DNA from 3 places in the Endozoicomonas sp. genome. Region 1 is predicted to be linked to each of the others. Evidence: predicted binding sites of a transcription regulator. Region 1 holds the regulator's gene; each other region holds the start of a gene.
The links. The regulator LexA, encoded in region 1, represses DNA repair genes until DNA is damaged. The targets are predictions, from matches to a motif close to TACTGTNTANNTANACAGTA.
Positions count from the first base shown of each region.

Region 1 (10,742 bases):
AACTGGTTGGAGTGCTACCTATGATGAGGGTAGCTGGAATGAAAAGCAGACTAAAAAGCGCCAGTCCAGTTAGGTCTATCTCACACTCTTGGTTCATGAAACAGGGCTATTAAGCCCTGTTGTATTATGGCTGTTATTAATTTTTGGCCCGGCAGCGCTAAGTTGTGCCTGGATGATTGATGGAGTTGGTTATGACAAACAATTGGCAGGGATATACCAATAAAATGCTCTTTCACTCCCGATTGTTGCTGGATGCCTGGGAGGAAGCAGATGATCTTGCCAAGCCCGCATTCCGTGAGGCCTGCCTGAATGCCATGGTTCAGGCTTATCGGTCGTTAATTGCTGAAATTATGACGAATTACCGTTTGCCGGTAAACCAGCTTCCCTCATTGGATGAGGCTATGAATAGTGTCCACTATAAGGGTGAGGTTTCTTCTGAGCTACAGTATATTGAGCGTCTTGAGCAGCAAGACTCATGGTTGTCAGCGTTGTTAAAGAACCATCTGGAATGCTCGATGCCTATTCAGCGGAAGAGTCTTGATTGCAATGAAATTCCTCTATTCAGTATCAATAGTGTTCGGCTTGATCAGATGGAGGGTTTTCTTTCCGTGCTTGATTCTCTAAAAGAGCTGGTAACCTATAGTCGAAACTTCAGCCTCGAGTGGTAAGCAGTCTGCAGATGAGTTCTTTACTGTATATTACTGTCCAGATTTAGATCTCTCCTGTTGTCTTGAAAGCGGCCAAAGCCTCATGCACAATGCTTTATCGCTAACCATTAAATTCTGGTGTCACTAATTATGTCAGCGTCATTTCTTGAAATTGTTGAATTACCTTCCGGCGAAATTGTATTGCGTCGTAGCGATGAAGAAAACGCTGAGCCATTGGTGACTATGTCATTTTCTCAGGAATTGCTTGACTTTCTCCAGGGTGAACAGGTTGAGGTTGCAAGAGCTATGCTGGATGCCTGCATAGCTGAAGTAGGGAGAAAAACTGAATCTGAGGCTGAAGAATATATTCCGGAAAATCGTGTTCTGCATTGATTTGTTGGAATCAATCCTATCCCCTGTTTCTGATGGCTAGGCCTTGGCACCTACCTGAACGTGCAGCAGACTCTAATTCAGACAGTGCTCTGCTATCCATTTGGTTAATCCAGCTTACTACTGTATGACTGGTTCCTGCGGCAAGGGCTTTTCGGGTGAGCTTAAGCGGATCAGATTGTGCTGAGGGATTGAGGACCTGTAGGCGATGTCTACTGATACCAGAAGCCTTTAGCCAGTTTATAGTGTTTTTAGCTTGTTCGCTTGACAGTATCAAAGTGAGCCAGCGCTGATCCTGGTCATTGGCGAGTTCACTGAGAACTGACTTCAAAAAACGTCCAGACTGCCAAGGTGGTCCTGAGATGATGAGTTCATCAATAAAGCTGGCAGGTTCATTGTCATGAATAGCGTCGTTGCTGCTCTGATTTAATGATGCGGTGAGTGCTTGCATGTCAGGTCCTCTACAACAGGAATCGTCAGGGACAGGCTTTTTCAGTTCCTGATGACCCCTACGCTCAGCCCTTCGATAGCAAAAGTATCAAGACTGAGATCGACTTCGATTGTTTTGAATTCTTCATTTTCCGGGTGGAGGTAAACTCTGTTTTTAATTTGTTCAAAACGCTTAACGGTGACCTCATCATCAATTCTGGCAACCACAATCTGTCCATTGGAAGCTGTTGATGTTTTGTGGACTGCGAGTAGGTCGCCGTCAAGAATGCCGATGTCCTTCATGCTCATCCCTTTTACACGTAGCATGAAGTCAGCTTTTGGAGAAAAGAATTCAGGGTTTATGGATAAGTGATCTTCGATGTGCTCCTGGGCAAGAATGGGGCTTCCTGCAGCAACCTGTCCTACAATAGGAAGGCCAGCGTATTCTGTGCCAGGTATTCGTATGCCTCTTGATGCTCCAGGGGTGATTTCTATCGCACCTTTACGAGCAAGTGCTCTAAGGTGCTCTTCGGCGGCATTGGGAGACCTGAAACCGAATGTCTGCGCAATTTCCGCTCGGGTTGGAGGGAAGCCGGTTTCTTCGATATGAGACCTGATCAGTTCTAGGATCTCAGTCTGGCGCTTAGTCAATTTATACATATCTGAATCTGTGTTTTTATACAGTACATGTAATTATATACAGTATTTTGTTGGCTGCAACTACCAGAACTTATTAATCAGACTTGATGTTTTAGTTTGCTAACGTTAGTTTTAAACAAATGTTTACAATGGAGGTTACACAGGCATGTCACAGTCAGCGACAGTAGACAGGATTCTGGACGCTGCAGAGAAGTTATTTGCTGAGCATGGGTTTGCAGAGACCTCCCTGCGTTCAATTACTAGCAAGGCAGGTGTTAACCTTGCTGCTGTTAATTATCACTTTGGTTCTAAAAAAGCTCTGATTCAGGCTGTTTTTTCCCGTTTTTTAGATCCTTTTGTCAGCAAGCTTTCCAAAGCGCTTGTTAAATATCAGGATAATAACGATGCCATTGACCTGGAAGAGATACTTCATTTGCTGGTAGATCAGATTATGGTTGTTGAGCCTAGAAGCCCAGAGGATCTTTCTGTCTGTATGAGGCTGATTGGGTTGGCCTACACCCAGGGGCAGGGGCATTTGAAGAAATATTTACGGGAGGTATACGGGGATGTGTTCCAAGCCTACCTCCAATTGCTGGTAAAAGCATGCCCTAACTTGCCAATGGGGGATTTGTTCTGGAGAGTTTATTTTATTCTCGGATCTGCAGTTTTTACCCTGTCAGGAGCAAATGCTCTGCGGGCAATTGCTGAAAGTGATTACGGGGTTAACTATGAGCTGGAAGAAATCATGAGGAAAATGGTTCCTTTCATGGCTGCAGGTCTTAGAGCTCATACCTGAAAGGCCGTTTCTACAAGAAAGAGTTTTAAACCGATGCTTCTTACCGTTCATATTTCCAGTCAGGAGATGGTGCTTCACGAGAAGAGTGGCAAGAGTCACACATACTCTGTTTCAACGGCCAGCAAAGGCACTGGCCAACAGGAGGGAAGTTGGCAAACACCTCTTGGACTGCATGTAATCCGAGCTAAAATTGGTGCTGGTCTGCCGGTTAATTCAGTATTTATTGGGCGCCGCTTTACGGGTGAGATTTATTCACCGCAACTTCGAAAGCAGTATCCTGGAAGAAAGGACTGGATATTAACCAGGATTTTATGGCTCAGTGGCCTTGAGCCCGGATATAACCGGCTTGGAAATGTTGATACCATGCGTCGCTACATATATATCCACGGTTCACCAGATACTGCAGTGATGGGAGAGCCTGGCTCTCGGGGGTGTATCAGAATGCATGGGGCAGATATTATTGATCTGTTTGACCGTATAGATGTTGGTACCAGGATCAATATACAGCTTAGCTGATGCATATTTTTTGTTTTCAGAGGATATATTTGTGCAATCTGGCTTGAACCGTGGTGTGCTTTTGGTAGACCTAAAGGGGCTTCAGCTTACTGCCGAAGAAAGCCAGCTGCTTTCCTTGCCCAGTGTTGCGGGTATTGTCCTTTTTTCCAGAAACTATCAGTGTCGGGAACAGTTAATTGCACTGGTCAGCGCGATTCGAGACGTTCGGCAAGATCTTTTAATTTGTGTTGATCAGGAAGGTGGGCGCGTTCAACGCTTCAAGGAAGGGTTTACCCGTCTACCTCCTGCACAGGCATACGGCTCATTTGCACCGGATCAGCAGTATCATATGGCTTATGAGTCAGGCTGGCTGATGGCGTGTGAGTTACTGGCCTGTGGGGTAGATCTTTGCCTTGGGCCTGTATTGGATATTGATCATGGCAAAACGTCTATTGTTGGGGATCGCGCTTTTGGGCGTTCGGCTGAGCAGGTGATTCATCTGGCCTCATTATGGGTTGATGGAGTTCATGAAGCGGGGATGTCAGTGGTTATTAAACACTTTCCAGGCCATGGAAATGTAGAGGCTGATTCTCATGTGACTCTTCCCTTGGATAGTCGCACTCTTGATGAAATCTCGCAGTCTGACATGGAACCATTTCAGGTCATGATTCAAAAGGGAGTTGAGGCATTAATGCCAGCCCATATCCTGTTTCCCGCTATTGACGAGCGTCCGGTTGGTTATTCACCAGAATGGCTGAAAGGCGTGTTAAGAAACCAGCTCGCATTTGAAGGGGTTATTATCAGTGATTGCTTGTCGATGGAAGGAGCAGCGAAAACTGGCAGTTACCCTGCTAGAGCCAGAGCCGCTTTGGATGCTGGCTGTGATCTTCTGATTATCTGTAATCGTCAGGGTGTTCGGGATGTTCTTGATGAAGTAGACGACTCTTGTTTGCAAGCTGCTGGCCCAGATAAACTAATGCCGGAGTCATACACTGATTGGGACTCTCTTGAAAACTCTGAGCGCTACCAGCAAGTACGTACAATGTTGAACAAGGCTTTTGGAACAGACTGATTTTTCCATGCCTTAATCAATACCCAGTAGATATCATTACCAAGTAATTTCAGTAACTTTCTCTCAAAATTGACGTACTGGTTTATAGTTATTTATCCCGTGCGCCTTCAGTCCTTTCTTCCAGTCCTTATTTTCACATTTTGGTTAAGCGTTGTGGTGTAACCATGGACTTTTCATACCTTACAACCGTTAACATTCCTGACTGGCTTATGCAGGCTGTGATTGCTGTTTTTCTGACAGCGTTTATCCGGTATCTTGCTGGCAAGATATTCGGCAAGCTCATGACTAAAGCGGAAGCTACTCAGAATTTCTGGGATGATGCTCTGCTTGCGGCAGGTCAGAAACCGGTTTATCTGTTTATCTGGGTTGCCGGGCTGAGCTGGTCAGCAGAAGAAATTTGGGAAGGGACCGGAAACAGTATCTTTGAAAGGCTTCTGAGTTTTCGGGACCTGTTGGTTATTGTTCTTTTCTGCTGGGTTTTTATTTCATTCATAAAGGCGCTGGAACATCGTTATCTGCAGGTTGACCGAAAGAAGAAGCTGGATCAGACGTCGGTTATTGCCTTGGGGCGCCTAATGAGAGTTGCCGTCATCATTACCGGGGTTCTGGTTGCCATGCAGGCCTTAGGTTATAGCCTGTCAGGCATTCTTGCTTTTGGTGGCGTTGGTGGGCTTGCTGTGGGTTTTGCAGCTAAAGACATGCTGGCTAACTTCTTTGGCGGGTGGATGATCTAAGTTGATAAGCCATTTCGGGTAGGAGACTGGATAAGCTCACCAGATAAAAAAATTGAAGGTACTGTAGAGTATATAGGCTGGCGGCAGACCCGAATTCTTACCTTCTCCAGACGCCCCCTTTACGTACCGAACTCGACCTTTATGAACATTTCTGTTGAAAACCCATCTCGTATGCAGAATAGGCGTATCAAACAGGTCTTTGGGTTAAGGTATTGTGATAGTGAGAAGGTTAATCTTATTCTGGAGGATATTCGAAGCTATCTGCGACGTCATGAGGGTATTGATCAGGATAAGATTATCATGGTTAATTTCATCAGTTTTGGTGGCTCAAGTCTTGACTGTCAGATCTACTGTTTTACAAAAACCACAGATTGGGCGGCATACCTTCTAATACAAGAGAAGGTGTTACTAGAGATAGTCAAGATTATTCACGGTCATGATGCCGATATTGCCTTCCCAACCCGTACTTTGGATATACCGAATACTCTTCATTATGAGAGTGATGTAGAACTTCCAAAGCAGAACGCATCTCCACCTCTGGAAGCTGTGAAATTCTAGATATTTTAATAGGTTAGTATGCATTCTCCCTTTTTGGTTGCAGATTTAGAAGGTGTGGGAAGGCTTAAGAGAATAAACTGACTACAATTTATAAAAACAACTAATTGAAGCCACTGAAAGATTGTGAGCATGAAACCCGAATTTATTTCTTTCTATTACCATCTGGTTATTGCCTTTGTTCTAGCAGTAGCCTTCTTTTACGGAATCAAATGGTTAGCCAGTATAAAGTGGAAGGATAATTTGAGTGCTTTCTGGCCTCTGGTAATCAATATAGTCCGTAGACCATTGCTGACGATTCCTTGGGTGTTATTTTTTCTCTATTCTGCACACTTCTGGCCTGGGCTTGAGGGAGTCGCTTTCAATGATACGTTGAATTTGATTCAGAAAATTATTTTCACCATCTATCCCGCCTGGTTTATTTGGGAAGTTAGTTTGAATATGCAGGCATTGCTTGGTGGAATGGGAGAGCAATGGCGTAAGCGTCTGTCTCATTCGGTTATTGCCCGCTCACTTCAGCTAGTCATAGTCATTTCTACTTTGCTTAGCCTTGCTCAGGTTTTTGGGTATAGCCTTTCAACGCTTCTGGCCTTTGGTGGTATTGGCGGTATTATCCTTGGTCTTGCAGCTAAAGACTGGCTAGCTAACTTTTTTGGTGGATTGATGTTGATGCTGGATCGTCCTTTTGCTGAAGGAGACTGGGTTCGCTCTCCAGATCGATCCATTGAAGGGCATGTTGAAAAGGTAGGGTGGCGTCTCACTAAAATAAGAACCTTTGATCGTCGACCTATCTATGTCCCTAACTCGATTTTTACGGGTATTGTTGTTGAAAATGCTACCCGAATGAAAAACCGTCGCATGGTTGAAAACTTCACCCTGCGATATGAAGACCTTGGAAAAATACCTAGAGTTCTCAGTCAAATAGATGAGGCTCTTAAAGAGTTATCTGAGGTTGATGATCGTGAGCCTCATTATGCGGTATTTATCCGCTACGATGATTCGGCACTCCTGTGTCAGGTCCGTGCACATATTACAAGAACTGACCGTGTTGGTTTTTTAAAGGCCCAGGAAGCTATTTTGCTCTTGATTGCACGGATCGTTGATGAAGAAGGGGCATCGTTTGCCTATCCAACTCGAAGGATTTTGTCAGATGGGCCGATAACATAATAGCTATATTCAATATAAAGCTTACTGATAAGAAAACTGATGGATATATTGATAGTTGAGGATGCGCGTGACCAGAGAATGATTCTGTCTGTTGTTTTAAAAAAGCAGGGGCATCGGGTTTTCGAAGCATCAGATGGGTATGAAGCACTGAATGTTCTGGAAAGCCATCCTAATATCCGGATTGTTATCAGTGACTGGATGATGCCAAACATGGATGGTATAGAGCTTTGTGAGGCTATCCGCAAAAGTCATATAGGGTACTATGTCTACTTTATGCTTCTAACCGGAAAGTCAGATCGTCAGGCCATGGTAGAAGGAATTAACCGTGGTGCCGATGATTTCATTAATAAACCCGTTGATTTTGATGAACTCAGTGCTCGTTTGAATGCTGGGATCCGTATCATTGAATTAAAGGCTGCCCTTGAAAATAAGATTGAGACGATTGAAAAAGATTTGGAGTCAGCCGCTCAGACGCAAGCCCGCCTTCTGGCTGAGCCGGCGAAAATTCAGCATGTAGATTTCAACTGGTACTTTAAGCCAAGCCGTTTTCTTGGCGGTGATATGTTCGGTTATCAGGCGCTGGATGGTGAAACTCTCAGTTTTTACCAGCTGGATGTCGCAGGGCATGGGATTCCGTCCGCATTATTTTCTTTTTCATTGAATAACATACTGCGTGAGGATGGTGGAGGTGCTTTAGTTAAAGAGTCATTTAATGAACCGCCTTTTTACCGTGTTAAAACCCCGAATGAAGTGTTGGTTAACCTCAATGAGCAGTTTCAGGCTAAACCAGAAGCAATGCTGTACTTTACTATTGCGTATGGGATCATTAATAGTCGTACCGGTTCCGTGACAATTTCTCAGGCAGGTCACCCATCGCCACTTTGGCTTAAAAGTAATAGCAGGACTGTAGAGATAGTCTCCAGTGGTGGGGTTCCTATAGGTATGATGCCTGGAATGACTTATGACAATGTGACTATTCAGCTTCAGCCCGGTGACAGGCTATTTCTGTACTCTGATGGTGTTACAGAATGTGAAAATAATTCAGGTGAGATGTTTGGTGAAGCCCGATTGGAGTCTTTGCTGCAAGATTCATTTGACGAATCAATTAAAGCAATGATTAATCGGGTTGAAGAAAACATTATCAGATGGACAGGAGCCGATGTTTTTGAGGATGATGTAACTTATCTAATACTGGAGTGGCAACCATAAGCGGGTTGCTACCGGATTATTTTTGATAGACCAATGACGCAAGGAGCGCGACATGCCATTTGAATCAAAAAGTGAAGCAGGGCATACAATCGTATCTATCGATGAAACCCGTCTTGATGCATCTATTTCTGAGTCTTTCCGAGTTTACCTTTTTGATCAGATAGATAATGGAAACTCTAAGATGGTCATTGACTTGTCTCTTGTTCGCTTTATGGACAGTAGTGGCTTGGGTGCATTGGTGGCTACTCTTAAAAAAATGGGAGGTGAGGGGACTCTGAAACTGGCAGCAGCCCAGCCAGCTGTACTTGACCTGTTTAACCTAACTTCTATGGATAAGCTGTTTACCATTCTCCCAACAGTGACCGAGGCCATTGAGGAGAAGTAATCATGACGGAAGAAAAAGGCCAGATGGTCAGGCTTGAGATTGATAGTGAGCTGGCTAATACAACGCTGGTTGCTATGGCTGTTCGGGGGCTCTGTGCCATGACTACGTTGTCTCCGGTAGAAGTAAACCGTTTAGAGCTGTGTGTTGTTGAGATTGTTAATAACGCTATCGAGCATGCTTATGGGCATGAAAAGGGGCATAAGGTTGAAGTAGGTGTTAATCTTTTGCAATCTTCTCTGTTACTAACAATCAGTGACTGGGGGGAGCCAATGGACGAGAGTAAGCTGGGAGCAAAAGATTTTCCAGTAGATCCTGATGACCCTTCTGCTTGGCTTTGTAGTGGTAGAGGGCTTCCGATCGTGCAAAGCCTGATGGATAAAGTTGAGTATCAGAGTGTAGGTAATAAGAACAGTTTTATCATGAGTAAGCAGATCAGAAGTTAGTCTGCTTACTCCGAGTCTCCGTTACTGGCTGCTCACTTTTGATATTTTGATGCCAGTTTCCACCAGAGTTTCAGGGCGTTCATAAGGTGTTAACTTGAAAAGCACTCCAATTTCCGGGCTGTCGATGTATTGGATCTCATTGGTATTTTTGACTCTTCTTCTCTGCTTAATTTGAAAATTATCGGTTATACGTAGTGGGGCAGAACCATTATCAGGCCTGATCAAATTATCTGTACCTCTGTCGGAAGTAAGAATCTCGGATGTATTCAGCTCATTACTGTATGCTTTTCCGGAAAGTGTTGAGTAGAGCGACTCCGCAGTTAACTTATTAAGCCATAAATCAATATCTACATGGAGAAAACGCTCTTCACTGATACTGATGGTTCCATCAAGTAGCAGATTGTCCTGTCCACTGATTGCTGCTCGTACTTCTACTGGGTGATTGTCAGATTCTGAACTTACAGGCATTCGCCACGCTTTTTGAGTAATAACCTGATAGTTTCGATTTTTTCCAAGAGCTGCTACCTGCTTGCTCAGTATCATTTCACTGTTGGGTAAAGCGATATAAGCATCTCGTACAATATCATGATGTCTGGAAAGCCGTTTGTCAGCCTCAGGAATTTCAAAGAGAGTGGTGTCATCGCCAGTTTCCGGGGAAAACGGTTGCAGTCTGATTGACTCATCAAGAACTCTGTTGTCTGTAACGGTCGGCCAGACTTCACCGCTGTCATTATTTAGATAACGAAAGACTACAAGATCAACCTGATACCATTGGGCATGAGAGTCAACAGGAGCCTCTTTCGCTATTGCAGAAAGAGAAAAATTAAAAAATAGCGCTACCGACAGTGCGATATGCTGAGCTTTATTCATACAAAGTATCCTTGGATGTAACAACCCAGAAACAGACGTTGGTGATCTATGTGTACTAGGCTGCCTGAAAGTATGGCAGCCTAAGTAGATGCTCAGAAGCTTTTAGCTGGCAAGCCTGCCAAGAAGCGTTTCGGCTGCCTTAAACTTCTGCTCTGGAGTTTCCATTGTGTCAATGTACTTTAAGATGCTGCTTCCTTCCAGCCTGAACTGCTGGGGGCTTGATTGGATAAGGTTAATGATCACCATTGGGTCAACACTGGGTTGCTCTTCAAACTCTATCCGGGCTTCTTTGTTACTGGTATCCAGTTTTTTAATGCCTAATTTTTGAGCATGAAGCTTTAAATTCATCTGACGGAACAGGTTTTTTGCCGGATCAGGCAGTAGCCCGAACCTGTCGATCAGCTCCACTTGTAGGTTTTTCAATTTTTCTTCGCTATCCGCAGCGGCAATTCTTTTATAGAGAATTAGACGGCTATGTACATCATGAATATAGTCATCAGGCAGAAGGGCAGGAAGACGTAGGTTTACTTCAGTACCATGGTTCAATGGCTGGTCCGGATTCGGTGTTTCGCCGTTGCGGATGGCAGTAACGGCCCGTTCAAGCATCTCGGTATAGAGTGTAAAGCCTACACTCTGTATCTGGCCACTCTGACCTTCACCGAGCAGTTCACCTGCTCCCCTGATTTCCAGATCATTTGAGGCCAGCATGAAACCGGCGCCCAGTGTTTGAGCCTCGGTAATTGCTTCAAGCCGTTTTACTGCATCAGCAGTCATGGCTTTGGGGGACGGTGTTAACAGATAAGCATAAGCCTGGTGGTGTGAACGGCCAACCCTGCCTCTTAACTGATGAAGTTGAGCCAGGCCAAACTTATCAGCTCTGTTGATGATAATGGTGTTGGCGTTGGGGATAT
Region 1 is NZ_OZ239981.1:1,617,805-1,628,546, forward strand. Features, by position in the region: gene topA (type I DNA topoisomerase) at 1-73, shown strand, start outside; gene ACOCLE_RS06980 (DUF6586 family protein) at 192-668, shown strand; gene ACOCLE_RS06985 (hypothetical protein) at 798-1,040, shown strand; gene ACOCLE_RS06990 (hypothetical protein) at 1,057-1,488, opposite strand; gene lexA (transcriptional repressor LexA) at 1,530-2,126, opposite strand; gene ACOCLE_RS07000 (TetR/AcrR family transcriptional regulator) at 2,272-2,901, shown strand; gene ACOCLE_RS07005 (L,D-transpeptidase family protein) at 2,935-3,417, shown strand; gene nagZ (beta-N-acetylhexosaminidase) at 3,449-4,468, shown strand; gene ACOCLE_RS07015 (mechanosensitive ion channel family protein) at 4,633-5,202, shown strand; partial or broken gene ACOCLE_RS07020 (hypothetical protein) at 5,254-5,313, shown strand; gene ACOCLE_RS07025 (hypothetical protein) at 5,344-5,760, shown strand; gene ACOCLE_RS07030 (mechanosensitive ion channel family protein) at 5,890-6,924, shown strand; gene ACOCLE_RS07035 (PP2C family protein-serine/threonine phosphatase) at 6,964-8,133, shown strand; gene ACOCLE_RS07040 (STAS domain-containing protein) at 8,186-8,518, shown strand; gene ACOCLE_RS07045 (ATP-binding protein) at 8,521-8,961, shown strand; gene ACOCLE_RS07050 (CsiV family protein) at 8,983-9,831, opposite strand; gene mfd (transcription-repair coupling factor) at 9,934-10,742, opposite strand, start outside.

Region 2 (10,742 bases), 510 kb from region 1:
TTGGTCTGGATGGAACCTGCATGCTGCTTTGTGAAGAAGGCTGGAGGGAAGCCATGTGTGGGACATTGAGCCTATATTCTGCAGATGGAGACAGGCTCCACACGATATATACAGCCAGTTCGCCAGAGTATGGTAAACAAAGCTTTATGAGCAAGCTCGACGAGGAGATTGCAGATCTAAAACGACTCTACCCAAATGCCACATACATCGGGGTAGCTGACGGGGCTAGAGAAAACTGGAGTTATTTGAAACAACATACCTCTGGGCAGATACTCGATTTTTATCATGCATCTGAATATTTAGCTGGAGCAGCGGAAGCACTGTTTCCAACCAGTAAGGCGAAGCGACACCAGTGGCTTGAAGACAGGCTACATAGTTTGAAAAACAAGCGTGGAGCAGCCAAAAAAATCCTTCAGGAAATTGAATCAGCCGAGCTCCCGAAAAAGACAATCGCACTGACAGAGAAGCGCTACAAAGCTGTGAGCTATTTTACAAACAATCACCAGTTAATGAATTATCATCAGGCGCTTAAACGCCATTGGCCAATAGGTTCAGGAGTTACTGAAGCGGCTTGTAAGACTCTGGTAAAGCAACGATTATGTGGTTCTGGAATGAGGTGGAAAGCAACAGGAGCGGAAGTGCTTTTGACAACAAGAGCACTGATCCAGAGTAAGGGGCGCTGGGAACAACTTTGGTCTGAGTTCATGACTGGAAAGGTTGAAGCTAACCTATGAGTCAGTTATCAAATTGAGAGAGCACCCATTGGATGATGATACCAAGTGATGATGTCGGTGCATTAGTTTTATAAATTTTTTTGAGGCTGTATGGGGCTGTATCAGTAAATTCGCTACCAAATAATAAAACAGAAATTCAATAATTAGATTATAGTGTAAAAAAATTGGCAGCTTATGTATGAAAACAAAGTTGTTGAAAAGGGGGGTGTATAAGTATAAATGGTGGGTTTTAAATTTCTTTTTTTATTAGTGTTTCTTCTTTTAGAATAGAAATCTTGCACATGATCTTCGTGTATTTTTTTAATTCCTTGTTTTTATAAAGAAAAAATAGGTTTTATGAAATTGTGATATGACCCATATGGCTTTGATTCACATTGTTCTGTTTGATCTGATTGTTAAAAGTGTTACCAGGAGATAGAGAATATGCATTATTCAGGGATCTCTCATTCAGGCATGATGTCTAATTATAATGTCTTTAGGTCACAGTCTGGTGGTAATCTACCATTGCATCCTTCATCTCATGGGCACCCACCGCCTACTTTTCATGTTGGTAGTCAGCCGATGACTGTGAAGCATGTCAGTAATACAGAAAGTCGTATGCCTCATGGCTTGCCGCATCACCTACCTCTTGATTCTGAATCAATGCCCAGAGCTGTAGAACACGCCTCCGCATTACCCAGTCAGTTTAATGCTCACAGACCAGGGGTGTTTCCATCACAGGCGGGGATGATGCACCCTCCTTTTTTTGCGCAGGTGAATACGGATTACAAGCCTTCTGAACAATTAACGACTGAACAATATATGGCACTTGACCAAGCTTGTGGATATCTAACGGCTCATCAGCATATCCTACGTCTTGGTGTGGCAAGAGATTTAAACAAGCGTTATAACATTCCTGATCACATATCGTTGGAATGGTTTTCTGGAAAACAGCCTCTTAATTGTTCAAGCTTTCCAGCTCATATACCAGAGCCAAGTCAAGATGAGAGCACTTCATCTTATGTAGGCAGTACTGAGAATACGCCATCAAAAAGCAAACGAAAAAATAGCAGACAGGATGGAGCTCCTTCTCAAAAGAAGTCTCGGCGTGGAGGTATGATGAGTAGTTCGATACCAAAAACAATGCCGGTGCTTTCCCCTCAATCATTTGAACCTGGAAATATTTCTCCTGCAAAAGGTGGGTACAATATAGGGCAGAAGCAGGGTTCTTTATATCCTGCGGGGCCTTCTATTCCAAAAGGATGCGTAGTGTTGACCGCTGAGGGCCAGCCGGTGAAGGTTGAAGAATTGATTGCTTCAGGCCATATGTCGCGAAAAGGAGGCTTAGTAAAATGCTCTGAAACTCCGGTTCACATTGTAAATATGAAGCAGGTAAGCCCTGAGACAGGCCATAAAGCTCCTACTGGCAATCAGTTACAACGAGGGGCAACATCTGAAACCCACACCTCCATTGCTGACTTAACAGCTTCAACAACGTTCAACGAGTTACGTACCTATTGTCAAAAGCCGCAGGTACCCGCTGAATACAGCTCGATGCTTAAAAACATATTAGACAAACCAAGCACGCTTGATTTCAAGCGTTCTCAATCTTATTCATATGGTGATAGCAATGATGAAGCTGTCGCTAGCTCATCTTTGGCTTCCAGACAGTTCAATGCTTTTGATGAATGTACGAAGCCTGATTCTTCTCAAAGAGGCGGGGCTGAACAACACTGTCGGAAGAAAGCCTATATCAGGCAACATAGTGATGATTTGTCAGAACGATCATCATTTAAACTACTTCAGTCAGGCTCTCCGGCAATGCAGCCTTTTCACCCTATAGCTTCGACATCCACTTCAATGGCAGGCCTGTTCCCGAAGAGCATGGCAATGATCCATAGAGAGGATCTTGCTTCAAAAACAGAAGCTATGATAAATGCGTTGACAGATAAAATGGATCGTAATGTTGATACAGAATTTGCAACAGCTCAAAACACAGAAAAAGTAGATAGCGATGATGATGGTGGAGGGCGGTTGATAATATGCGAAGACTCGCCTAATAAGCGGTATTCCCCAGTCACACATTATGGGTACGATACTGGAGCAGAACAGAGACCTTCAGACAATAAAGGTAAATTTTCTTCTTAACGTTGTTTCAGCCGCTGTAAAGTCCAGTTAATAACCACAAAGGACACGTTAATGTGAAAAAACATAATGCCTTTGTGGTTAAAAGCCAAATCAGGCAACTGCTACACGAATATCCACGGTATTGTCAGCAGCAGGTTCTGCCCAACCTCTAGTGGTATCGCTTCCACCATTGAGATGGTGGAAGCAGGCGCTCCCATCAGTATCGTTGTTGTGGCTCGGCTTCATAGGAGTCTGCACAGCTGGATTACCTGTTTGTAAACGGCAAGCTTTGGGTTGAATATGGCGAAGTAGCGGGTATTGATGAACGACAGCTGGTTAGTGCTATTCGCTCGGCTCTGACAGAGCTGGCAAAAATGGTTTCTCAATATGTCAGAAGGAGTCTCACTGGTTTTCATGCAGTAATTCCATACGGTGAAAAGGTTCTCCATTTTTGAGGTATCCCTCAATAACTACGTAGCGAAGGGGGGATAAGTGTTTTTTGTTCAGGTGAATGAATGCTTCTTCCAGAAGTGGCTCGTTCTCACTAAAGGGCATATAGCACCCGGTATCTTGATCAATAGGGAGTGCTAAGGCTCCCTGTACTGAAAAAATAGACCATCGCTCCATTGAACAGGGAGAGACAGGGATTCTTTGGAGTAGCTGGTGTTCACTGTAAAGCGATACACTATGAATACTGACGGCTCGATAAGCGCTCGAAGAAGACCCATCAAAGATAGAAAGCTGATAAAAGGATGCTTGTCTCAGGGAGTCATCTTTTGTGAAACGTGAAGATATAAATCCCCAGCCATGACGACCAGGAAGAGGTACTACTTCTTCAAAAATGGCAATGTCCAGAGGTGACTGGATGTGAATAATGGTGTCGTTAAGTGTACTCAGCGCCCACTCTCCCGCTACAGCGGGTTGTTGCAGGAAAATGCATTGTGCCTGCAGTGTCTCCTGGGTCATGGTTTCGACTTCTTCGGGAGGGTGGATGGTTAAGCCTTCAGGTGAGGTTCGTTTCTGACTGATTCTTATGGCTTCAACAGCCGAGTCAATGGAAAAATGGAAGCCTGATGACCCGGTACGCTGTGGTTGAAAGGGGCCTGAAAAATACCATTGACTATCAGCCATTCTGGTTTTGTCAATGTTTGGCGTTGTTCTGGGCAATTGTTTCATGTTCTCTGTGAACTCATCCAGGGTCATGACCTTGCCTCCTGAAATGTTTGCAATGGTGATCATGTCATCATAGGGATGAAGTGATTGAGGATTTGAACTGGGTTCACAGTAAAAAAAATCGGCAACCGCACTGTTAGCAGTGAGGATTGCAAGCAACAGGGTCAAGGTAATCAGGCGGCGGTGGAAACGACAATTTGAAGAAAAGTAAGGGAAATAGCAAAGGTCAGTAACATTTTCTTTTTTATTATTATGTATCATCTTCTTGGTTTCGAATACCCAGTGACTTTATATTGAAGTATAGGCGAACAAAGTAGGGGTAAATAGGCTTCAGAAGGTGAAAAACACAAAGAGTAATAAGAGTATATGAAAGCATAGAGAATGAAGGCACAAAGGTATAGGACAGATTTGAATTAAAAAAACATCGTGCCTCTGTGCCTTTTATGCCTTCGGGTACCATGGTTATAAGCCAAATCAAGCGACTGCTTCGCGAATATCCACGGTATTGTCAGCCGGAGTTTCACCCTCCAACTTGATTTCCTGCAGGACTTCCGGCTTTCCTTTAAAGGCTTTGGCAAGAATATCCTTGTTGCGTGACATCAGCAGACCGATCTCTTCCGCCAGTTGTTCATCGATCTTGAAATTGGCTTCCAGCATGCCGGTGATGCCATCGGCCAGTTCAAGCATACGATCGTGTTCTTCTGCGGCTTTCTTGTCAGTAAACATGCTTCCGTCCCGGTCAACTCGCCACATGGGGGTAATAGACATGGGCTTCCTCCTGTATTAGGTTCTGTTAACTGTATATAAATACAGTGTTTTTGTCTAGGCAGATCCATCCACTTAGCCGAACCAGTTTAGCGTGGTCCGGCTGCTCAGGAGGTTGGCTCAGGCTAGCGGGAGCGCTTTTTCGGGTGAGGGCTGAAGCCTCTGCCGCTGCCCTTCACTTTTTTGGCCTGCACTTCGTTCTTTTTCAGCCGATCCTGCGGTTTTTTGTGGAAGGAAGGTGCTGGTGGCAGGTCAACCAGTGCGGCAAGCGCATCGATATCCTGTTTCTCCAGCTCCTGAAACTGCCCCTGACGCAGGTGATCAGGAATGATCATGCTGCCAAAACGAACCCGCTTTAAACGACTGACTTTCAGGTCCTGAGATTCCCAGAGGCGACGAACTTCCCGGTTACGGCCTTCCAGGATACAGACGTGGAACCAGTGGTTGATACCCGTACCGCCAGAGTCAACGATATCGGTAAATCGTGCCATACCGTCTTCCAGTTCAACGCCATCAAACAGGTTTTTCACCTTTTGCGGGGTGATGTCACCCATAACCCGCACTGCATATTCACGCTCAACCGTATTGGAAGGGTGCATCAATCGGCTCGCCAGTTCGCCATCGTTGGTAAACATCAATAAACCAGAAGTATTCAGGTCGAGGCGACCAATAGAGATCCAGCGCTCGCCTTTCAGCTTTGGCAGTTTATCAAATACTGTGGGGCGACCTTCTTTATCTGAACGGGTGCAGATTTCGCCTTCCGGCTTGTTATAGGCAATAACCCGGCGAATACCGGCAGCATAGGCGTCCAGCTTTACGGGGCGGCCATCGACGGTGACGGTGTCAAAACGCGAGGCACGATCGCCCAGGGTTGCTTTTTCGCCATTGACCAAAACCCGGCCTTCACAAATCCAGCGCTCCATCTCACGGCGCGAGCCAAGGCCAGCACCCGCCAGGATTTTTTGCAGTTTTTCACCCTGCGGAGGGAGTGTTTCTTCAGTAGTCATGTGATATTGGCGGTGTGACCGCCCAGTGTTCAATAAGAGGATGGGCAGTATAACGACAGGTCAGGGTACAGACAATCCGGTTGAGCCGCAGTGAAATGTGGTGTCTGATTTCAACCGCATGGCTACAGGATAGTGAGGATGTGTGAAATAATCTGTGAAAAGGCTATCTCTACCCATAAAAAGGGAGTAGTATCGATTAAACAAAGAGTAGTGAAACTACCCATAATGATGGGAATTAAGCAATAGAAAGCAGTAGGCAATAAATCGATACCGAGTAGCATTCCTCCAAAATCTAGAAGTAGATGCTTTCCAACGACAAAACCTTGTCATGAATTCCCTCAAATACTGTTTGCAGTCGCTTTTTTTATGCGTTTGACTGCATAAAACCAGATGTCCGTCTTTAGCAAGTCAACAATGATGGTTTGAGCCTGACGCTGGACCTAGTACGTAAACCCGACCCTGTAAACTTTATCATCGGGTATTAAAAAATAATTGGTAACTATTCAGCACCCAGCAAAGGCGTATTGTTGTAATTTCGAACCGCTTTAAGAAGCGCCTGAAATATGTTCAACCCCTGCTTTTTAGCAGATGATAAATAGCTTCGGATTCGGGTAAACATGGTACCTCCGTCTTCGCTTCTGAAGCAGCCTGAGATCTTCTGCTTAAGTTTGGCCATCCTGGCATCACGTTCACTGCCATTGTTATCGAAGGGAATTGAAAAGTCCGACATGAAGCGCAACGTTTCAACCTTAAACTCAATAAGCCTTTTGAACAGGTTGTAGGCCTTGGTATTCCTGACCTTCTTACGTCCAAGCACCTGTCGTTGTTTTTCCATATAAGCGGTTTCCTTCGTGAGAGCCCTTTGAAGGATTTGGTCGTATATCGTCTCAATGCGAAGCTGTATTGCACCAGGCATTTGAGTCAGACCGGCTGCTTTGTATTTCTTGCAGAAGTGCCAGGAGAGCGTAAGCAATTTCATCAGCCGCAGAGCCAGCTTATTCGCATCCCTATCGACAACTCCCTGAAGCTCTCTCAGATGATGGGCATTACAAAGCACATGCACTGCCGCATAGGCAAAGTAGGACTTCCAATGATCGTGAACCAGAATGCCTGCAAAAGTCAGCAGGATGCCCATTGCATCCATTGCTTCACAACCTCGCCTTTCTGAGAGGTAGTAAAGCGTCCATTGGTCATCTCGCATAATGTGTAACCACCACAGTGAACCGTCAACCCGCATGCCAGTTTCATCCGCTCCTGCAACCGGACTTTCTTGTAAAGCATCGCGGATACTCTGCTCAGTAGAGGCCAGGTTCTCATGGGTATAGGCAACAAAATTGGCAACAGAGCCTGCGCTGACACTCATGCAATAAATAGTATTGAAATACTCAGACACCCGGTGATATGGGATGAAGTGATACTGGTTTAAATGAACAGCCATTGCCTGAGTCACTTCTCCGTATTGAGCAGCGGCTTTCACTCCTTGGGGAAACTCAGCGGTGTTCCGTTTACCACAAGGACATACTTTAACGTCTGCCCAGTACGCGGTAACTTCAAATTCTCCGGGTCTACCTGGATCAAAAACCTGTCGCTCAATGTATTTGGTGGGTTTAATATCGATAAGCGAAGACTGGCAACAGCAACATTTTTCAACCTTCAGATGCCTGACATAATCGGGTAAGGCGACACGTCTCAAACAAGAGCCTTGATGACCTTTCTGGCCACCTGGTTTATTGCCTGAAGATGGTCTAAGGCTTTTGGGGTTCGGTGTTTCCTGTGAGGAGCAGGGGGCTTCTTTGGAAGATGTATCACCTTTATCACTCCCTTTTTTACTGGGCTTTTGATAACCATCTGACGATGGTGGCTTACTACTGTTTTGACTGTTTTTATTAACCCTTTCTTCCAGTTCGCTGCAACGTTCCCGTAAAAGCGCATTCTCGGTCCGAAGCTCTTCATTCTCTTTAAGGAGAGCTTCGGTAAACGGAGTAGCTGGGAAGTCTGGTTCCATACTGGAGATTTGTTAGAAAAATTGAGTATAAGATGATGGTCGAAAAATCAGAAAATTCCAGATTTATATGAAGGGTGCTGAATAGTTACAAATCAGGAATAAAACATGTTTGAATCGGGTGCTCTCTCTGAATGATTGAAACAATAGTGCTCTATTTTCACAGCTACTATGGGAACACCACTCATAATAGTTAACTGTCATGCCCGCTTCTGTTATTTCCAGCTCTACCAAAAGCATCGTTTTGCAAATTGAAGTTTCTATAGATTCAGGCAACATGCTGAATCTTGAAGATAGTTTACAGCGTGCACTCAATGAAGCCGGGCAGCTTGGAACAAAAGAGTTATTGGGGCTATTTGAATCACCCAATAAAGAACCTATCGTCGTTAATCAGCAGAAGTGGAACTACAAAGGAAAGGTTCTTAAGCACTATGAAACCTTATACGGTCGTATACCTTTGGAGCGCTCCGTATATCAGGGTGTCAGAGGTGGCAGTACTCTGGCAGCACTTGATCTTCGTGCCGGTATTATTGGTTCAGCTACCCCCAAATTTGCCAAGTCTATCGCCTGGAAATACAGCCAGATGCCAGCGCCTGCGGTAAAAGAAGATTTTGAGACCAACCATCAAAGGACGCTTTCAAATTCTTATATCAAGCATTTATCGGACAGAGTAGGTGCATTAATTGAAGACCAGCAAGACACTCACTACCACCTTCCTCCACTAAAAGAGCCTGTTGAAACAATAGCCATTGGTCTGGATGGAACCTGCATGCTGCTTTGTGAAGAAGGCTGGAGGGAAGCCATGTGTGGGACATTGAGCCTATATTCTGCAGATGGAGACAGGCTCCACACGATATATACAGCCAGTTCGCCAGAGTATGGTAAACAAAGCTTTATGAGCAAGCTCGACGAGGAGATTGCAGATCTAAAACGACTCTACCCAAATGCCACATACATCGGGGTAGCTGACGGGGCTAGAGAAAACTGGAGTTATTTGAAACAACATACCTCTGGGCAGATACTCGATTTTTATCATGCATCTGAATATTTAGCTGGAGCAGCGGAAGCACTGTTTCCAACCAGTAAGGCGAAGCGACACCAGTGGCTTGAAGACAGGCTACATAGTTTGAAAAACAAGCGTGGAGCAGCCAAAAAAATCCTTCAGGAAATTGAATCAGCCGAGCTCCCGAAAAAGACAATCGCACTGACAGAGAAGCGCTACAAAGCTGTGAGCTATTTTACAAACAATCACCAGTTAATGAATTATCATCAGGCGCTTAAACGCCATTGGCCAATAGGTTCAGGAGTTACTGAAGCGGCTTGTAAGACTCTGGTAAAGCAACGATTATGTGGTTCTGGAATGAGGTGGAAAGCAACAGGAGCGGAAGTGCTTTTGACAACAAGAGCACTGATCCAGAGTAAGGGGCGCTGGGAACAACTTTGGTCTGAGTTCATGACTGGAAAGGTTGAAGCTAACCTATGAGTCAGTTATCAAATTGAGAGAGCACCCTTTGAATCAACGATTGAGCGCCCTTGCAGCTGCTGCGGGAAGATGACACGTCACCAGGAGTTTGTGATGATTCATGCGGGCAAGTCACGCCCGGCACTGGTTGCCAAGTGCTCCAGCGAGTGTGGAAGGGATATTGGGCAGTATGAGTCGCAGGAACTAAGCCCAATATTAGAGAACCATACTGCGATAAAGAACTGGAATGTTTTTCGCAGCATCAGTGCGTAAAGAGAAATAGAAACTAGACATAAATTAACGATAAAATGTAAATGTTAAATATTTATACGTTAACGTGTAGATGAGAACGTTTTATGAACAGTTAGTGAGCTCACCTATCAATAACGAGCGCGTTTTGAGTTTAAGTGTATTCACTGAGCTGTGAATATAGAGACGTTTGCTGATTGTTGTCATCAAGTTGATTGAATTGACTTTTCAATTTTGTGAATGAAGATTGAGTATTGAATAAGCTGCAGTGCTTTATGCTGCAGCTGAAATATTTTTTACGTTTCTTACTCTTCCTGCCTGATATTCTCTGTATATATTTTTTTCATACCACGATAGCCATCAAATAATGTCTGATGTGAAGATCTGGAAAAGGTATCGCTGCGTTGAGGATACTGAGTGATCCAGTCAATCAGCATATTCAGGTTTACATCCTGAGCTTCTTTGGATTCGTACTTATGAGGCTCCCAGGGGCGATTCCTGGCATTAGTAATACAGACGTCTACAGGCAGGTCCAGAAAGATGATTTCGCTTGAAAAGGGAATGGCGAGTTCCAGCAGGTCCGAATAGCAGCCTTCTATAACCCAGTTGGAGTTCTGGCTGATAAACGCTTCAATATCCCGCCGGGACTCTGATATCGGCTTTCTTTCAGGTGGTGACACGGCCTGCCAGGCAAGGCAATCCAGATCGAGGTGTTTCAGCCCCTCTGATTGACACAGCACTTTGGCCAGAGTGGACTTTCCTGAACCAGAGTTGCCAAAAATGACGACTTTTTTCAATAGAAGCTCCTGTTAATTGACCAGACTCCACCCAGTGTGGCTATTGGTTTTATAACCATGATGGTAGGTATAAACCTTATCAAGTTTGAACGGTGGCTACGGCATATTGAGTCTTACAGTCGCTTATTAAACAGCTCAACCACAAAATCCAGAAATGCCTTAACCTTGGGGATTTTGACCCGGTGCTGAGGATAAAGCGCAAAGATGTCTACTGGCTCCATGCCCCAATCGGGCAACACGGGGATTAACAGACCCTCGGCGATTTCCCGGGTACACATATAGGCCGGGAATATGGCGATACCCAGGCCATCCAGTACACCCTGTTTAATGATGGCAAAGTCATCAGCCAGAAGCCGTGGTTTTAGAAGGAGTTGTTTTCGCTTTCTACCATTAATCAGTTCTACAGAATGATCACCATGGATACTGTCCATAACCAGCATATCGCAT
Region 2 is NZ_OZ239981.1:1,112,699-1,123,440, forward strand. Features, by position in the region: gene ACOCLE_RS04990 (ISKra4 family transposase) at 1-734, shown strand, start outside; gene ACOCLE_RS04995 (hypothetical protein) at 1,158-2,861, shown strand; gene ACOCLE_RS05000 (hypothetical protein) at 3,243-4,274, opposite strand; gene ACOCLE_RS05005 (YebG family protein) at 4,488-4,781, opposite strand; gene rluB (23S rRNA pseudouridine(2605) synthase RluB) at 4,904-5,785, opposite strand; gene tnpC (IS66 family transposase) at 6,285-7,790, opposite strand; gene ACOCLE_RS05020 (ISKra4 family transposase) at 7,990-9,270, shown strand; gene ACOCLE_RS05025 (AAA family ATPase) at 9,804-10,295, opposite strand; gene ACOCLE_RS05030 (LysR family transcriptional regulator) at 10,409-10,742, opposite strand, start outside.
Region 2: ACOCLE_RS05005 (YebG family protein) is a predicted target of LexA. The motif match lies at 4,809-4,828, and genes of this name have one in related genera.

Region 3 (10,742 bases), 120 kb from region 1:
GTTGTTTATCGGCTGCTTGAAGGTTCGGGGTCTCTGGCAGCTATTGGTCAGATGTCATTTTCGGCCGTTGCTCAACTTGCACCGGTGTTGCTCGGTAGCCTTTACATCAAAGAAAGCAATTCTAAAGCAGCCGCTGGTGGTTTACTCGTGGGTTTCACAGTCTGGCTTTTCTGTCTGGTGGTACCAGTACTGGTTGAAGTCTCATGGCTGGACTCTGGTATTGTTCAGTACGGAGTTTTTGGTTATGAGTGGCTAAAGCCGGGGAGTCTTTTTGGCCTTAATATGACTGATACGGTCACAGGAGCGACTCTGGTCGCGTTATCCCTGAATACGTTTATTTATTTATGCGGGTGTCTCTATCTGAGGCCTGGTATTGAGGAGAGAAGGCAGTCCCGTAAGTTCGTTGATGCGGTCCTTTCTGAGGACGGTGTTTTTCTGGATGCCGCCATTAAGGTAGGAGAGCTTGAACAGCTGGCCACCCGTTTTGTCAGTAAAAACCGGGTGCATGGTGTTATTCAGAGCTTTGAGTCCGGAGACAGAGGACTTCTTTTTGGAGCGCTGGAGAGTAATCAACAGGCAGAGCCTCAGCTGGTGGCAGCGATTGAGCGGTTGCTGGCAGGAACACTGGGGGCATCATCGGCCCGTATTGTTATGAAGTCGCTTGTTCATGGGAATGTCGGGCTTGAAGAGGTTCAGGCCATGGTGGACGAGGCCTCTGAAGTGTTTCAGTTCAACCGGGAACTGCTCCAGGGAGCAATTGAGCATATCAGTATGGGGGTCAGTGTTGTTGATCGTAACCTGGAGTTAGTTGCCTGGAATCAACAGTACCTGGAGTTGTTTGATTACCCAAATGGCTTGATTAAGGTAGGTCGCCCCATCGCTGATATGATTCGGCATAATGCTTTAAATGGGCTCTGTGGGGCAGGGGAAGTCGATCATCACGTCAATAAACGACTGTCCTATATGAGGAATGGGACGGCTCATCGTTCAGAAAGGCGACGACAGGATGGCAGGGTGATCCAGATTCAGGGAAATCCGATGCCTGGGGGTGGCTTTGTCATGACCTTCACGGATATTACCGGGTTCCGTCAGGTTGAAAATGCATTGAAAGACGTGAATGAAAGCCTGGAGCACCGGGTACAGGAGCGGACAAAAGAGCTTTCTTTGTTAAATGTGCAACTATTGGGAGCAAAGTCTCAGGCAGAGAAAGCGAATCATCTGCGCTCACGTTTTTTTGCCGCGATCAGTCATGACCTGATGCAACCAATGAATGCGGCGCGACTGTTTACTGCCTCCATGGAGCTGGAAGCAAAGGGAAGCGTACATGAAGAGCTGGCGAAAAATATCAGCAATTCATTGAGGTCTGCCGAGCATTTATTGACCGATTTACTGGACATGTCACGAATTGAAGCTGGAAAGATGGCAGTAAATTTTCGGAATTTGCCGGTAATGGATGTTCTGGAACCCTTGAAGTCTGAGTTTTCCCTTTTGTCGAGGGAAGATGGTCTGATATTCAGGGTGGTGAAATCAGACGCATGGATAAAAACCGATCCGGTTCTGCTTAGAAGAATCGTAACTATTCAGCACCCAGCAAAGGCGTATTGTTGTAATTTCGAACCGCTTTAAGAAGCGCCTGAAATATGTTCAACCCCTGCTTTTTAGCAGATGATAAATAGCTTCGGATTCGGGTAAACATGGTACCTCCGTCTTCGCTTCTGAAGCAGCCTGAGATCTTCTGCTTAAGTTTGGCCATCCTGGCATCACGTTCACTGCCATTGTTATCGAAGGGAATTGAAAAGTCCGACATGAAGCGCAACGTTTCAACCTTAAACTCAATAAGCCTTTTGAACAGGTTGTAGGCCTTGGTATTCCTGACCTTCTTACGTCCAAGCACCTGTCGTTGTTTTTCCATATAAGCGGTTTCCTTCGTGAGAGCCCTTTGAAGGATTTGGTCGTATATCGTCTCAATGCGAAGCTGTATTGCACCAGGCATTTGAGTCAGACCGGCTGCTTTGTATTTCTTGCAGAAGTGCCAGGAGAGCGTAAGCAATTTCATCAGCCGCAGAGCCAGCTTATTCGCATCCCTATCGACAACTCCCTGAAGCTCTCTCAGATGATGGGCATTACAAAGCACATGCACTGCCGCATAGGCAAAGTAGGACTTCCAATGATCGTGAACCAGAATGCCTGCAAAAGTCAGCAGGATGCCCATTGCATCCATTGCTTCACAACCTCGCCTTTCTGAGAGGTAGTAAAGCGTCCATTGGTCATCTCGCATAATGTGTAACCACCACAGTGAACCGTCAACCCGCATGCCAGTTTCATCCGCTCCTGCAACCGGACTTTCTTGTAAAGCATCGCGGATACTCTGCTCAGTAGAGGCCAGGTTCTCATGGGTATAGGCAACAAAATTGGCAACAGAGCCTGCGCTGACACTCATGCAATAAATAGTATTGAAATACTCAGACACCCGGTGATATGGGATGAAGTGATACTGGTTTAAATGAACAGCCATTGCCTGAGTCACTTCTCCGTATTGAGCAGCGGCTTTCACTCCTTGGGGAAACTCAGCGGTGTTCCGTTTACCACAAGGACATACTTTAACGTCTGCCCAGTACGCGGTAACTTCAAATTCTCCGGGTCTACCTGGATCAAAAACCTGTCGCTCAATGTATTTGGTGGGTTTAATATCGATAAGCGAAGACTGGCAACAGCAACATTTTTCAACCTTCAGATGCCTGACATAATCGGGTAAGGCGACACGTCTCAAACAAGAGCCTTGATGACCTTTCTGGCCACCTGGTTTATTGCCTGAAGATGGTCTAAGGCTTTTGGGGTTCGGTGTTTCCTGTGAGGAGCAGGGGGCTTCTTTGGAAGATGTATCACCTTTATCACTCCCTTTTTTACTGGGCTTTTGATAACCATCTGACGATGGTGGCTTACTACTGTTTTGACTGTTTTTATTAACCCTTTCTTCCAGTTCGCTGCAACGTTCCCGTAAAAGCGCATTCTCGGTCCGAAGCTCTTCATTCTCTTTAAGGAGAGCTTCGGTAAACGGAGTAGCTGGGAAGTCTGGTTCCATACTGGAGATTTGTTAGAAAAATTGAGTATAAGATGATGGTCGAAAAATCAGAAAATTCCAGATTTATATGAAGGGTGCTGAATAGTTACGAAGAATCTTACAAAATTTTCTTACCAATGCGTTTCGTTATGTTGAAAACACCAATAGACCTGGGAAAGTAATGTTGTGTTGTCGTTATATGAAAAATCAACAGCTGAAAATTGAGGTAAGGGATAACGGACAGGGCATACCACAAAACAAACAGGCGCTTATTTTTGCAGAATTTGAGCGCTTATCAACGGCGGTTAATGGGCTCGGCCTTGGGCTCTCTATAGCCAAAGGAATTGCCCAGATCCTTGGCGCAAAAATTTCCTTATCATCATCGCCCGGAGAAGGAGCTATTTTTTCCGTAGTGGTGCCTTTGGTAACTCGAAGCGTTTTGGAAAACAGAGTGATTTCTAATAATCCTGAAAACGGTGATATGGGATTAAAGATTCTTTGTGTTGATGATGAACTGGAGATTATCAAAGGTATGACCGGCTTGTTAACTCGTTGGGGGTGCAGGGTGGAGACTGCTCAAAATCATCAGGAAGCAATCCAGTCGCTTAAGGGTATGACACCGGATTTATTAATGGTTGATTATCAGATGGGTGATCAAGTCAACGGTATTGACTTGATTGAGCGTATTCGTGAGAGGTTAGGTTATCAAGCCGGTGCTGTTCTGGTCACAGCTAATCAACAGGATGACTTACGACAACAATGCCGTGAGCTGAATATCAGCTATTTGAGAAAGCCCGTGAAGCCCGCTGCGATGAGGGCAGTCCTGAATCGTTATGAAGCCGAAATCCACAGGGCAGAGACTGTTTAGTCTGGACTATCCTGGTCCTTTGTGTCTTGGCCAGGCATCTCAATTTCCAGCTCTTTAATGGCGATGACTGCCTGTGTCCTGCTTCGAACCCCCAGCTTCTTAAAAATAGCTGTCACGTGTGCCTTTATCGTCGCTTCTGAAACTTCCAGGTCATAGGCGATTTGTTTATTCAACATACCTTCACTGATCATTCCGAGAACCCTGAATTGTTGGGGGGTCAAGGTTGCCAGCCGGGCTTCAATGTCACTGGTTTCTTTGGATTCCGCAGGCTGGAAGTTAACAGGCCACCAGTTTTCACCTTCCAGAACTTTCAAGATGGCTGTTTTGAGGTCTTCCAATGGCGTGGATTTTGGAATAAAGCCATTGGCACCATGATTTTTTGTTTTTTGTATGACCTGCTGGTCATCAGAAGCTGATACGACAACGACAGGAACGTCGGGGTATTGTCCTCTCAGAAAGATCAGTCCTGATAGGCCATGAGCTCCCGGCATATGCAAATCCAGTAAGATAAGGTCTGGGGAGGCGCTTTTTTCCAGCAGTGCCTGTAGCTCGGCAATTGAGCCGGCTTCCAAGATCATAGGTTCCTGAAGTGCATGACCAACTGAGGACTTTAGAGCAGTCCGGAATAAAGGATGGTCATCTGCAATTATTACTGTGTAATCCATTATTTGAGCTTGCCACTATAAGGTGGATTGGTCAATTGGTTTGATTTGTAAGAATAAAGAGCAAGACACAGAAGCTATTACTTAAGCATATGTAAATAAACCTCTTTATACAGGAACTAATTGATAATGAACTGGTCGTACTAATTGTAAGTGATTGATAATCGGGCAATACATGACGACTCCAGTTAGTAGCCATACAGAACTATGGACCAACATCTGCCAAAAGGAAAAGGTAGACATCGATTACCAGTTAAATGAGCCGCCTCTTGACAAAAATGGCGTTCGTATTGCCGATGGCGTTAGTTTGCATGATCAACGAAAAAACTCGCCCCTTAAAAAGGCGTGCACTCAGCTCTTGTGGCATTTACCGATACCGATATGCCCAAAAAACGCTCCATTTCAATTATCGTCCAAAGTTGGGTGTTGGCTGCAATTCTCCGTAGCCGCAGTTGGTACTGCACTAATCGGACTCTCTGTAAGTATAGTGACTGCTCCGGTTGGGATGGCGGCTTCCTATCTTTTGGGGTGCCCGAAGAGTTTTGCCGACTGGACGATAAAGGTTTGTCAAGTAACACTTTCTTTGTTCATAAACCCGATTACGGATCGTGTTTTTCCGCTCATTGGCTTCTATGTAGTCACCTCGGTAGCGGGAGTGATACCTACCGTAGCTTGGGCAGGACTGATGGTATATGAAGGTATCGAGATCTACTCCGCCTTTCGTAACGATAATTTCGAATGGGTGGAAAAAAGGGATAAGTGGCTGATGACCAGTACTTATAACGAGATAATGCGTGACTACATTGCGCCATTCCAGGATATGAATGGCAAAGATCTGAAAGATAGGGTTGTTGCTCTTTCAGGAAGCGCTTGTAGATTTTGCAAACAGTCGATTGATCAGTTTCAATCTGTTTTGTCTCAAACCTGAACGCCTGCTTAAAGGCGGTTTATGCTTGTCGGGGTGGGATAATAGCCTATCTCAAAGCGAGGCATGCGCATCATGTTTTATGCAAGTATGGCTTATGAGAGCAGTCCCTCTTTCTTTGAAGGCATTTCTGGGTGACGGGACTAAAATCCTCCGGGTATTTTCCATGGATATCTGCGTAGAACGCTTGGATTTCGGATAAATCTTTTTCCATATCATCGCCTGGCTCAATAATAGGTCCGAAACCGCCTGCTTTGTTTTTGAAATCTAAAAATGCCAGAACGATAGGAACCCCTGCATTTTTAGCCATGTGATAAAAACCAGTATGCCAGCGCTCTCCCCTGGAGCGTGTTCCTTCGGGACAGATCACTAATCCAAGCTTTCGATGTAATTTGAAGGTGCAGACAGTTTGCTCTACCAGGCTTCCTCTTCGGCATCGACCTTTTCGATCGAGGGGAATGCCTCCCATCCAACGCATAACCCAGTTACAAGGTCCCCAGAACAGGGTGTGCTTCCCCACCCAGTAACACTGAACACCGGTAGCCAGCCCAATCGCCATACCATAGATAAAGTCCCAGTTACTGGTATGAGGGGCTCCTACCAGAATGTACCTGGCCAAACGGGGCGCTTTGCCTTGAATTTCCCAGCCCATGGACTTTAGGAACAGCTTTGCCAATAGAGAGAGGGCCTGACTGATAATAGGCGTATTGAAAATCGTGGTTTGCATGATGCTGTGATTGCCTTGCTATCCTGGTTTACAGGAAGCGGTGTTGAAAACTATCAAAATAATGATCGCTTTAAACACAGCTTCAAAAACAGATAATGAGTATCTACAGCAGGGTTGCACTGGATCTTTCCCGGCTGCAAAAAGATAGTTTCTGGGTACTGGTGAACAGGCAATGAAGTGCTTGCCAAAATCTTTCTGTATGTATATACAGTGTTTATCCCGGAGCTATTTGGAACATGATGGACAGTAATGCCAACCTTCAGCAAAAGGTGATTCAACGAAAAATCATACATATTGATTTTGACGCCTTCTTTGCCAGTATTGAAATACGTGATAATCCGAGGTTGTCAGGGAAGCCTGTTGCTGTTGGGGGGGCTTCAGATCGCAGAGGAGTTATTGCCACTTGTAACTACGAAGCCAGAAGATTTGGGGTGCATTCAGCCATGTCGTCGGCACAGGCAATGAGGCTGTGTCCAGACCTTAAAATTATACCTCCCCGCTTTCCTGTCTATCGTGAAGCGTCTTTGCAGGCTCACGCTATTTTTCGCCAATATACTGATTTTATTGAACCTTTATCCCTGGATGAGGCTTACCTGGACGTTACTGGAACTGATCTTTGTCGAGGCAGTGCCACATTAATTGCCGAAGCTATTCGGCAGCAGATTTTCCAAAAACTGCATGTGACGGTCTCAGCTGGCGTGGCTCCAAATAAGTTTCTGGCTAAAATTGCCAGTGATTGGAATAAACCTAACGGTCTTTTTGTGATCACTCCAGACCAGGTAAGTAACTTTATTTTCGATCTGCCCGTGAAAAAAATTCATGGGGTTGGACGCGTTACTGCAGAGAAGCTTTACAAAAAAGGCATTAAGACCTGTGGGCAGTTACGTCAGTATTCTGTGCTTGAGCTAAGCCGTTGGTTTGGAAGTTTTGGTGAGCGATTGTGGGAGTTGTCGCGGGGGCAGGACGATCGAGAAGTACAGACCCGTCGACGCAGGAAGTCCCTCTCTGTTGAACATACCTATGATAGCGATCTCTCAGGGCTCCATGAAGTCAAAGCTCAAGTCGGACCATTGCTTGAAGAGCTTCAGAAACGATACAAGCGAATTGAAAATGAATATGAAGTTCATAAGCACGTTGTGAAGGTGAAGTTTGCAGATTTTACCCAGACCACCCTTGAGGAAAGTTTGCCGACAACTGGTGAAACCGTGAAAGATCATTTTACACAGCTGGTGGTAAAAGCCTGGGAACGGGAAGGGCGTCCAGTCAGGCTTCTTGGGTTAGGGGTCAGGCTTTTGGATCTGCGTGAAGAGAGTGTTTTGGAACAGCTTGAACTCTTCGAGAAGAAAGCTATTGGGTTGGGGGAGTCTTTAGTTCCCTTTCGATAAATTGTCCGAAGAAGTTGCTGATAACACAATAAGCAACAAACCAGTAAAAGCCGGAGTGGAGTTCTGCATCAAATTGTAGAATGGCATTTTCTACAGCGGACGAATTTGCTGCCAGAAAGGCGATTAATATGCCAATGGCAAAAACATCCGCCATGGACCATTTGCTTAATAAACTGTTCAGCTTTAGCAATTTGTGGTTTTTTTTCAGAAAATGCGCCAGAAAGAGTAAGCCAAGTTTTAAAATAGGAACCAATAGGCTGAAAGAGACAATCAGTAATGCCACCAGATGATAGCCACTTTTCCAGAGATCTTCAGCAGTACCAAGAATGGATCGTTTCTTTTCGTAAACTCTGGAGGTTCCTTTAACGTCAAGGCTGCCAATGAACTGCGTGGCTATGCTCGCCATGGCAGGATGAAGGTTCTGCTGTTGAATGACTTTTTTTCCCTCATTCAGCATCGCTTGACGATTGAGATCTGCCTTCATGGTTATCATGGGTTGTGTTAAGCCCGGAACCAGCAAACAAAGGGAGATGATTATCATTAAAGGGATCAATAATCTGGACGCTGTCATTTGTGAACTCATTCTTGTTCTTACCAGTATTCTCTGTGACCCATTAAGGTACTGTTATACGCTCTTTGGGACACTGAGTTTGCAACAAAATCGCTACTGGCTTTAATGTAGACTAGTAATAGAACCTGATAGATCAGTCTGGTCTAATAGTCGGGTCTTGTCAGCTTAAGATCACTTAATTCACATTGGTTCAAAGTGCTCAACCATCAGTTGCAGATTATGCTGGCCACGAAACTCATTGATATCCAGCTTATATACCGCTTTGATTTGCCGCACATTGGGATTTGGCCACACTCTATTGTCGATATTAAAGGCAATAGCATCTAGCCAGAGTTCACTGCCCGGTATTTTGAGTACCATTTTCAGGTGTTTCTCTCCAACCAGTTTTTGCTGAACAATCTGGAATTTTCCATCAAAGCTGGGTTCAGGGAAATTTTGCCCCCAGGGGCCACCCTCTCTGAGGTTATATGCAGTGACCATGGTCATCTGGTCAGGCATCAGCTCACCGTCAGTATGTATTTCTGCCTGAAGATCATCAGCTGTTAACTGCTTTCTCACCTCAACGTCAAAGGCCTCTTGAAATGCACTAAAATTTGATTTTTTTATAGAAAGGCCGGCAGCCATTGCATGACCACCAAATTTAATAATCAGGTCAGGATTTTCACGGGCGATACTGTCTAAGGCATCGCGCATATGCAGTCCTTGAATAGACCTGGCGGAACCCTTGAGTTCAGGCTCTCCCACCGGGTTATCGGCTTCAGCAAACGCGATAACTGGACGATTTAGTCTCTCTTTTACTCGGGAAGCCAGAATTCCAACCACACCCTGATGCCAGTTTTCCTGAAACAGGCTGACTCCCCATGGTAGCTCTGTTTGCTTATCAAACTGGATTTTCTCCAGCTCTGCCATAGCCTGGCTTTGCATATTACCCTCAATGGCTTTCCGGTCGCGGTTTAGCCCATCCAGTTCAAAAGCCAGCTCGCGGGCGCGGTTCATATCATCGCAAAGGAGCAGTTCGATACCAATAGACATATCATCGAGGCGACCAGCAGCATTAAGTCTGGGGCCAAGAGCAAAGCCAAGGTCTGAAGCCACCAGCTTTTCAGCATTTCGACCCGATACATCAATCAGTGCTGTAATACCGGGGCGGCATCGTCCGGATCGTATGCGGGCAAGTCCCTGATACACCAGTATGCGATTATTGCTGTCCAGTTTGACCACGTCAGCCACGGTGCCCAGTGCCACAAGGTCGAGCAGTTCAGCCAGATTGGGTTCTGTTTTATTCGTAAAATACCCCCTTGATCGTAATAAGGTTCTCAAGGCGCACATCAGATAGAAAATCACACCCACACCGGCAGTATTTTTTCCAGGAAAAGAACATTCTGGCTGGTTAGGGTTAACAATCGCATCAGCTTCTGGTAACTCCCGACCTGCCAGATGATGATCAGTAACCACGACTTTCATACCTTTGCTTTTTGCCGCCTGAACACCCGTTATACTGGAAATGCCATTATCAACAGTGATTAGTACATCTGGTTGAAAAGGAAGCGCCGCTTCAACAATTTCAGGGGTCAGACCATAGCCATACTCAAAGCGATTGGGTACCAGGAACTCAGCATGGCCGCCCATACTTCTTAAAGCTAAAACACCCAGAGCACTGCTGGTGGCACCGTCGCAATCAAAGTCTCCAACGATTAACATGCGTTGTTTCTGGATAATGGCATCAGCCAGTATTTCAGCGGCTTCATCGATATCTTTAAGCTGTCTATAGTCGTTTAGCTGTTGGAGTTGTCTTGGAAGATCACTCGCTGATGTTATGCCTCTTGCGCTATAAATTCGTGCCAGTAGCGGGTCTGTATCGGGTGTGAAATGGCAGGCAGAAAGGTCATATGAGCGGTGGATTATGTTTACTGGCATAGGAATGAAAACAGCTGGCAGCAGAAAGAGAGACGTTCAGATTAACACAGCGCGATGCAAAGTGAAGTGTAGCCATCACCCTGCCTTAAACAGGATGATGGCTAACTGTCTCAGTTATTCTGAATGAACGTCTTGAGTGCGGCGAGATCGTTTTCAAGAATCTCGTAGCGCTCTTCCCGATCAAGCAGATCTGACATGTGGGCTGGCAGCGCTGGAGCATCCAGCCCCGCTTTGATCACCGCATCAGGGAACTTGACTGGATGTGCGGTTGCCAGTGTAATCACTGGAGTTTTTCTGGCCAGCTCAATTTCTTCAGTTGCCCGGATACCGGTTGCTGTATGGGGGTCTGCCAGATAACCGGTATTATCATAAAGAGCACTGATGGTGTCGCAGACCTGCTGGTCATCAGATCGGCTGCTGTCAAACAGTTCCTTGATGGCCTGCCATGCCCGATCATCAACGCGGATATTCCCTGTTTTCTGGAAAACGGACATTAACTCTGTCATGGCATTGCCATTACGGTTATGCATATCAAAGAGCAACCGCTCAAAGTTACTGGAAACCATGATGTCCATGCTGGGCGACAGTGTCTGGTGCAGTTCTTCCTTGCGGTAGTCATTGCTCTG
Region 3 is NZ_OZ239981.1:1,493,237-1,503,978, forward strand. Features, by position in the region: gene ACOCLE_RS06500 (PAS-domain containing protein) at 1-1,626, shown strand, start outside; gene tnpC (IS66 family transposase) at 1,577-3,082, opposite strand; gene ACOCLE_RS06510 (hybrid sensor histidine kinase/response regulator) at 3,177-3,929, shown strand; gene ACOCLE_RS06515 (response regulator transcription factor) at 3,926-4,594, opposite strand; gene ACOCLE_RS06520 (hypothetical protein) at 4,767-5,519, shown strand; gene ACOCLE_RS06525 (lysophospholipid acyltransferase family protein) at 5,590-6,243, opposite strand; gene dinB (DNA polymerase IV) at 6,480-7,628, shown strand; gene ACOCLE_RS06535 (paraquat-inducible protein A) at 7,591-8,112, opposite strand; gene recJ (single-stranded-DNA-specific exonuclease RecJ) at 8,380-10,116, opposite strand; gene thrC (threonine synthase) at 10,227-10,742, opposite strand, start outside.
Region 3: dinB (DNA polymerase IV) is a predicted target of LexA. The motif match lies at 6,437-6,456, and genes of this name have one in related genera.